Regions from separate parts of the Paenibacillus sp. FSL K6-1318 genome, predicted to be linked through region 2. Evidence: riboswitches for the same ligand, from Rfam matches in the RefSeq annotation. Region 2 holds a riboswitch; the other holds the start of a gene.
What was found. A riboswitch is a leader RNA that binds a small molecule or an ion and turns the genes downstream of it on or off. The one in region 2 is predicted to bind thiamine pyrophosphate.

Region 1 (4,216 bases), 3.3 Mb from region 2:
GACTTTTGCAGCATCATATAATAACCAATACCCTTGTCTGCACCAATCCATTCGGCAATGATGGCACCCATCACGCTATAGGTAGCGGCGATTTTGACACCGGAGAACACGGATGGCAGCGCATGGGGAAGCTCCAGCTTCCAGAAGATCTGGCGACGTTTCGCACCAGCCATGCGCATATAGTTCATCATCGCCGCGTCGGTACGGGTCAAGCCGTCCATGGCCGCCACTGCGACAGGGAAGAAGCAGACTAGGATGATGGTAATCAGCTTGGGCAACAGCCCGAATCCGAACCAGATCAATAGGAGCGGCGCCAGCGCGATGGTCGGGATATTTTGACTAAGAATAAGTAAAGGATACAAGGCTGACTTGAGAAAAGGGACCAAATGCAGCACCATCGCAATCAGCAATCCGACCGCTGTGCCAGCCGCGAATCCGATCAGCGTTAACTGAATGGTTGCGGAGGCATGCATGCCAAGTCGCTCGGCCTGGGATGCCGCTTGGCGGGCGATATCGGACGGTGCTGGCAGCATCCATTTCTCAATATGGAACAGGGAGACAGCTCCCTGCCATATTGCTATAAAGAGAATAACCGCCACAAAGGGCGGCCATACACTTTTGAAATAGGCATGCATTAGCGATATTTCTCCGTCAGGGTGTCCATACTGAAGCCGGTTGGGCTATGGGCGATTTTGATCTGAGAGATGATGCTTGGGCTGCCAGCCTCCACGAGTACCTCGTGCATTTTACGGACAACCTCGAGCAGTTCCTCCAGTTCCCCCTCCATCGTGGTGTCGAGCGCGTTCACCTGATACTTCAGGCCAGATTGCTGAATGACTTCAATGGCGCGATCTACGTAAGGATAAGAATTCTCGCCATTTGGCGTTTTCGGAATAACCTGAATGCTAAGTAGTGTGCTTGCCATGAGAGATCACGGCTCCTTTCGTGATAAATTGCATGAATTGAACCAGGTTTACACTTATCACTCCGATTGCAGTACCCTCTTCCGATCACTGTTATCCCCAGATTTCTTGAATCCATTTTCAATGGGGAAATCCGGGATAAAGGCGAACACTTCGCTTCTTCAGATGGGTTCTGCACTCTTCGTTCTTGTGTAAAAAAGTTAAACTTAAGCAATTTTTATTGGGGTAAAAACTCGTTCGTATATGCTTTGCTCACATCGATCTGTTCATCCAGCAGTTTTTTGCTAAACATCCAGTCAGTGTAGTTCTGCCACACTTCCTGTTTTTGTTCACCCCAACGCGGGGCGTCATCCGTGTACTTTGGACTAAGCCATTTCTGGCTTGCCAGCACCAATTCCTTGTCCAGATCCGGTACAGCTTTGATCAGAATGTTCGCTGCGTCTTCGGGATGATCAATCGCGTATTGATATCCTTCGGAGGTGGCTTTCAGGAATGCTTTCACCAGCTCAGGATCGTTCTGAATCGTCTGCTCGTTCGTTACGAGGACAGGCGTGTAGTAATCCAGTGCATCTGAATAATCCTTCACATATAACATGTCGATCGGTTCTCCGCGCAGTTCGGCTTCAATCCCCGTCCAAGCGTAGAAAATCCACGCAAAATCAATGTCCCGTTTTATTGCGGTGAAAAAGTCAGCGTCACCCATGTTAATGTTTTTCACTTTGGATACATCAGCTCCGTCGCCTTCCATAATGGATTGCATCACGGCTTCTTCAACAGGGGAGCCCCAACCGCCATAAGTTTTACCCTCGAAATCTTTCGGTGATTTAATATTCCGATCCGCCGGAGCAGCGAACCCGGATGTATTATGCTGAATAACTGCTGCAATGGAGACGAGTGGAACACCCTGTGTGCGGGCTTGAGTTACACTCTCCTGATAACTTACGCCAAAAGGCACTTCATTTGATGCAACCATCGTATCCGCGCCACCAGCACCTGGTTGTACAATCTCCACGTTCAAGCCTTCGGCCTTATAAAAACCTTGATCCACGGCCGCATACAGGCCGGTATGATTCGTATTTGGTGTCCAGTCGAGCACCACTTTAATATCTTTCAGGGCGGCAGTGTCACCTTCGTTGCTGCTTTCCGCATTCTTGCTGCCGTTCTGTTCTGCCGGGGCAGCTTCTTTGCCGCCACATGCGGCCACCGTCACCAGTAGTACGCATAAGAGCAACAGTCCCATTGTTTTACGCCAATTCATCTTTGATTCTCTCCTTCGGTATGTCCGGCCGATTGGCACGGGGTACTCCTTGGCTTCATATCCAATCATCTTGCATAAATCGACAGATTTATACCAGTTGAGATCCGGATGACGTTATTTTTGAACGTAAGTAAAACGTCCATCGATGTCATTCAAGGAAGCCAGACCGCGTTTAGCGGCAGTTTTTCTTGCAATATCAGAAAGGCGATGCTTCCAAACGTATACTTTCCGATAGTAACAAAAAAAGCGCCCCGTATTCCGGGACGCGTGCAGGCGTTAGAGAGGTGGCGTTCAGCCATAGGGCTGTGCCATTTCGATATACTCCGATTCCTACGCTGGCATGATCCAGATCAGGTCTAAGGGTTAGTATCTTGGTGGGATACACTCTCAGCCGGCCAATTCCGACTCCCCTGGGAAACTATGAAGTTACGGGCATTACTAGGTGTAATTATAGGCCAGCCGGTGGAACGTGTCCAGTCAGGAACTGGATAGCGTGCGGTCCGAGTAGAGCATTCCATCCATTAAAGGATTTACACAGGTCACTATTGAACCGATCTAATTGTCCACACACTGCTGATGTACTTAACGTTGGAAGAATTCGATCCATTCTCTCTCCGGACCATAGATGAAGAAGTAACGGTAACCGTTAGGCAGTGTGATGATTTCTCCATCGATAAATTCGGCTTCGGTGGCTTGGATGCGTTTGTATTCAGAATCAAGGTCATCCACATGGATGGCAAAATGGTGCACAGTTCCTTCGGCAGGCAGCTTGTCGCTGTACCCTTGAATTAACTCAATCTCTGTCTCGTTACTTCCATTGAAGCCGAGGAAGGCAAGCTGAATGACGCCGTTTGTATGTGTCACGCGGTCTTTCAGTTCCAATCCGACAACCTCCGTATAGAAAAGGAGTGTGGTATCCAGATCACGAACGGCAATGCCGACGTGGTCGATGCGCTTTTGAAAACTCATCGTAGTAATCCCCCTTATGATCCGTTAATGTAACCGGAAAATGTTACCTGACATATTAAGGAGTATGATAGATTTATAAAACCTAGTTGTCAAGTGGGGATTGTTCATATCTACACGTGTGAAATTCAGCTGGAGTAACCATCCAATTATTATGTAGTTCACAGAATGTTCACTTATGTGGAGGCTTTCCTCATCTCTATAATTACGAAGATAAACAGAGAGGATGAGAGAATTGCCAATAAGCAAGAAGGAACAAATTATTTTCGGATTAATGATGTGTATAGGGATGGTAATAGTCATGATGTTCTTCAATCTATGGCACAGTGGGTTACTCGGTAAGATGTCCCCGCTTGAGATACTGCTTCAATTCATATTATGTTTTGTCATCGCGTTTCTGGTGGAGTCTTTCATTGTTGGCCCTGTGGCGAGAAAGATTGCATTCTCCTTGCCCTTCGACAAGTCCAACAAGATTTTGGGTGTGCTCGTCATGTCATTTTTCATGGTGATTGGCATGGTTCTGATCATGTCCATGTATGGAATGATTTCAGCGTATCTTGCAGACCAATTAGGTGGGGGTTCCATATTCTGTACCTATCTTCAGACGATCGCTCGCAACTTCAGCCTGGCGCTTCCATATCAGTTAATCATTCTGGGACCACTCGTGCGATATGTATTCGGTAAATTCATCAAGGACAACGGGCCTGTATTGCCTGCCGTTAACAAAAGTGTGTGATTCAACGGGGTCCAGAGTATTTCCTGGGCAATCTTGTGCAAATGAATAGATCATATTCTCACTTTTAATGAAAGGTGATCAGAGAGGCAAAGATAGGGCACTTGCCACCATTATTGCAGCCCTAACGAATCTAGAACACCTTATTAGGCCGGTTTTTAAGGAATGAAAAATCTAACGAATTTCAGCGGCGTTATTAGGTTAAGAAACTGCAACGAGATCTTGATTTGAAGCTAATTACCTACAATAACGTCTCTAGGATTCGTTAGATTTCAAACATACAGAAATGGAGATGAATAGCGTGTGTCAAGTTCGTTAGAACAGAGTAACGATACA
Region 2 (4,216 bases):
TCCTATACATTTACGATGCCCCTAATTGCACATGAAGATTGGTACAACTCCATTAATGATACAGGGATTATGGCTTTTATCCAGGGTATAGGTGTGGGTGACCAGAAGATCAACAACTACGCAATTGGTGGAGGCAGACTTGTGAAGAAAACGGCCATCGTAGGTGGGGGAGATCCCTTAACGGGTATCAAGTACTACTATCCCTCCACATGTGGTAATGGTTACCGTGCCGAAGAAGTGTTCACAGACGCAAGAGAAGCAGCTGCACAAGGCTATTTCGAATATAACTGCTCTAATCGTTAGGGGAGCTTGTATACAAAATCATGGAAGAGGTTCCTGAACTGTTTACATTACTTTCAGAAAAGACGGGACCTGTGCTAGAATAGGGTTTCGGAACAATAATAAAAGTAATGTCTAATAGATAGGAGCAACCTCATCTTATGAGTTTATTGTCAGTAGAGAACGTGAGTCACAATTTTGGAGATCGCACGTTATTTAAAAATGTATCGTTTCGCTTACTTGCCGGAGAGCGCGTAGGACTTGTGGGTGCCAATGGTGTAGGTAAATCGACACTAATGAACATCCTTACCGGTAAATTGCTTAAAGACAGTGGAAAAGTGGAATGGACACCTAAGGTCCGTTATGGATATCTGGATCAGCACACGAAGCTTACGCCAGGCAAAACCATACGTGACGTGCTTAAGGATGCATTCCTTCCGTTGCTTGAATTGGAAAAAGAAATGATGAATATTACGGACCAGATGGCAGATGCAGATCCAGATAAGCTGGAGCAGTTGCTGGAAGAGATGGGCGATATTCAGGAACAACTGGAACAGGGCGATTTTTATCTGATTGACGTAAAAGTGGAAGAGATGGCTAATGGTCTTGGTTTGTCTGCGATTGGTCTTGATCGGGATGTCGCAGCTCTAAGTGGTGGACAACGTACCAAGGTGCTTCTTGCCAAGCTTCTACTTGAGAAGCCTACAGCCCTTTTGCTGGATGAGCCTACCAACTATCTGGATGTAGAGCACATTGAATGGCTGTCACGTTACCTGAAGGACTATCCGCATGCGTTTCTTCTAATCTCCCATGATACGGAATTCATGAATGAAGTCGTAAATGTCATTTATCATTTGGAATTTGCCAAATTAACGCGATATGCAGCGAACTATAACAAGTTCCTCGAGATGGCTGATATGAATAAAGCCCAGCATATTGATGCATACGAGAAGCAGCAAGAGTACATCAAGAAGCAGGAAGACTTCATTCAGCGTAACAAGGCGCGTGCTTCAACTTCAGGTCGAGCGAAGAGCCGGGAGAAGCAATTGGACAAGATTGAACGTATTGATCGTCCGGATGAAGCGGCCAAACCAACATTCAAATTCAAGGATGCTCGCGCGAGTAGCAAAACGGTCTTTGAAGGCATTGATTTCGAAATCGGATATACGTATCCTTTGCTGCCTAAGATGACAATGACAATTGAACGTGGTGAGAAAATTGCCATCGTAGGTTGTAATGGTGTGGGTAAATCGACACTGCTGAAGACCATCCTTGGAAAAATATCTCCACTCAGTGGAAAGACTTTCTTGGGAGATTATCTCGAAACGGCTTATTTTGAGCAGGAAGTTCGTGCTGGGAATATCACGCCGATTGAGGATGTCTGGAATGAATTTTCACATTTGACCCAGAACGAAGTCCGGGGTCATCTTGCTCGCTGTGGGCTGAAAAATGAGCATATTACCCGTCCGCTTAACATGCTGAGTGGTGGAGAGCAAGCTAAGGTTCGTTTATGCAAGCTCTTGATGCGTGAAAGCAACTGGATTTTATTCGATGAGCCGACAAACCATCTGGATGTCACAGCCAAAGCTGAGTTGCAACGTGCTTTGCAAGAATTCAAGGGAACGGTGTTACTTGTATCTCATGAACCTGATTTCTACGAGGGTTGGGTCACGAAAACATGGAATGTCGAAGAATGGTCCGAGAAAAACTAGACAATTCAAGCAACGTTTAACAGAAATGAACGGTGACAAAAAAATCCGTCTATGGTAACATAGGCTACAACTTCATATGAACACTAGGGGGGCCGCACGATGCGGCTGAGATGGAAGAATGCGATTCCGGACCCTTTGCACCTGATCTGGATCATACCAGCGTAGGGAAGTGGCGCGCGCATTCAGTGAATGACGTGAGCAAACGAGAATTCGAATGAATGTCAATCGTCTGCTTAGCGAATTGAAACATGCAGTTCCGTGTATAAGTTATGGCTACAAGTTCCATAACTGTTTTGCACGAAATGAACTGTATGCATCAGTCAGTCATCTGGTCCAATAATTAATACGCAGCCACTCCCCTACGGGAGTGGCTTTTTTGTGTTTTAATACACTCCATGCATGGAAGGAGATGAACAGTACGGCAATTTCTCATGAGCATGTACACGGATCATTTGAGCTGCATGTTGTATCTACGGGGGATGGAGATCAAGCATCTTTTGTGAAAGCAGCGAAGGATATCTGGCCATGGGTGGATTACATCCACATTCGGGAGAAACAACTCTCGTGGCAAGAAAGGGTCGGTTGGGCTGAAAGTCTGTGTGGTGTTGGAGTTCCCTCTTGCCGGATCGTCATCAATGGTTCAGAGCTGAACTCGCAGAATGAAAACTACGGCGGTGTCCATTGGGGGCAAGAGGCTATACGTAACTACAACAATGATGGCATAAGCAATGTGCAGCGACTTCGTCTGGGTGTATCTGTTCATTCAATCGATGAGGCAAAAATCGCTGAAGAACGGGGAGTCGATTACCTTTTCTTCGGGCATGTCTACGCAACCAACAGTAAGCCGGATCTTGAACCAAGAGGATTAAATGCTCTTGCTGAAGTGTGCAGGGGTGTCTCCATTCCTGTCATTGCGATCGGGGGCATTGAACCGGGGAACATTCACGCGATTCGCTCCGCAGGGGCACGGGGAGCCGCCGTGATCTCGAATGTATGGGCGAGCGATTCACCGGATCGGGCCGCTGCATCTTTAAGGCAGGCTATCGTTGGTACAGAAAGTCTGAGCCGCTGAAACAAGGAGATGAGATGATGAATGAGATCGTCACTGATAGACCGGATAAGATTCATGCAGAAACGATTATTGTAGGTGGAGGCGTCGTTGGGTGCTCCATCGCATATGAGCTTGCTTCCCGTGGACAGGATGTACTGTTGGTAGAGCGTTCGGCGATTGCAGGAGGGACTTCTTGCGCAGCGGCTGGAATGCTAGCGGCAGACAGTGAGGATTTTGCCCATCCTTTGATGGCTAAGCTTGCCAGGCAGAGCAGACAGTTACTTCATGAGCAACAGATGCTGATGGCTACACTCAGCAAGGTAGAGGTTGGATTGCAACGCAAGGGATTCCTAACTCCTTTTCGTTCATACAGTGAATTAAGTAGTTACAAGGACAATCGGAAGTCCACGTTGTCTGCTGATGAGGTGTGGTGGGATCATTACGCTGTGCAACAGGAGGCATCGTGGCTTAACAGAGATACGTATGGAGCCTACTACAGGCCTTACGAGAGTGAGGTTCTTCCAGTCCATCTCACAAAGGCATATGCTGAATCCGCTCAAGCAATGGGAGCGAGGGTGATGGAGGGCATACAGGATATACGTGTGCAAGCAAATGAATACGGGGTGCAGGGAATCACCACATCGATCGGTGAGATGACATGCAGACATGTCGTTATAGCTGCTGGATTACAGAGCGAAGAATTGTTGAGACATATGAATCTGAGCTTGCCTGTGTGGTCGGTAAAAGGAGAAATAGCCGCCGTTCAGTTCTCAGCTGAACATGCAGGGTACAGGCCTGACAGGACGGTGTACGCAGAGGACATCTATATTGTTCCCAAAGCCAATGGAGAGGTTTGGCTCGGGGCAACCAGTCTGCCAGGCAGAACGGATCTGAATGTTTCTGTACAGGGTGTTCAGAAGCTGTTAACAGCGGCTACCCATTGGGTGCCTGGGATGAAAGAGGCACAATTTTTGCGAGCGTGGGCAGGCGTAAGGCCGACAACTCCGGATGGGCTGCCTTATATAGGCGCTTGCAAAAGTATATCGGGGCTATTCACCGCCTTTGGACATTACCGTAACGGTATCTTGCTCAGTGCGATAACAGGCAGACTAATCGCTGAATTGCTCGCGGGCAAAAGCTCAGAAGAGCTCGGAATTGAGGCGCTGAGCCCTGA

Region 1: linked by a shared signal. The riboswitch ahead of NYE45_RS02210 (ABC transporter substrate-binding protein) and the one ahead of NYE45_RS17110 (thiamine phosphate synthase) in region 2 are both predicted to bind thiamine pyrophosphate.

What each region holds. Positions count from the first base shown of each region.
Region 1 is NZ_CP150270.1:455,265-459,480, forward strand. It holds gene NYE45_RS02200 (ABC transporter permease) at 1-635, opposite strand, end outside; gene NYE45_RS02205 (thiamine-binding protein) at 635-925, opposite strand; gene NYE45_RS02210 (ABC transporter substrate-binding protein) at 1,141-2,181, opposite strand; TPP riboswitch at 2,491-2,603, opposite strand; gene NYE45_RS02215 (VOC family protein) at 2,764-3,150, opposite strand; gene NYE45_RS02220 (hypothetical protein) at 3,449-3,883, shown strand.
Region 2 is NZ_CP150270.1:3,906,355-3,910,570, reverse strand. It holds gene NYE45_RS17120 (hypothetical protein) at 1-303, shown strand, start outside; gene NYE45_RS17115 (ABC-F family ATP-binding cassette domain-containing protein) at 441-1,991, shown strand; TPP riboswitch at 2,067-2,176, shown strand; gene NYE45_RS17110 (thiamine phosphate synthase) at 2,401-3,063, shown strand; gene thiO (glycine oxidase ThiO) at 3,081-4,216, shown strand, end outside.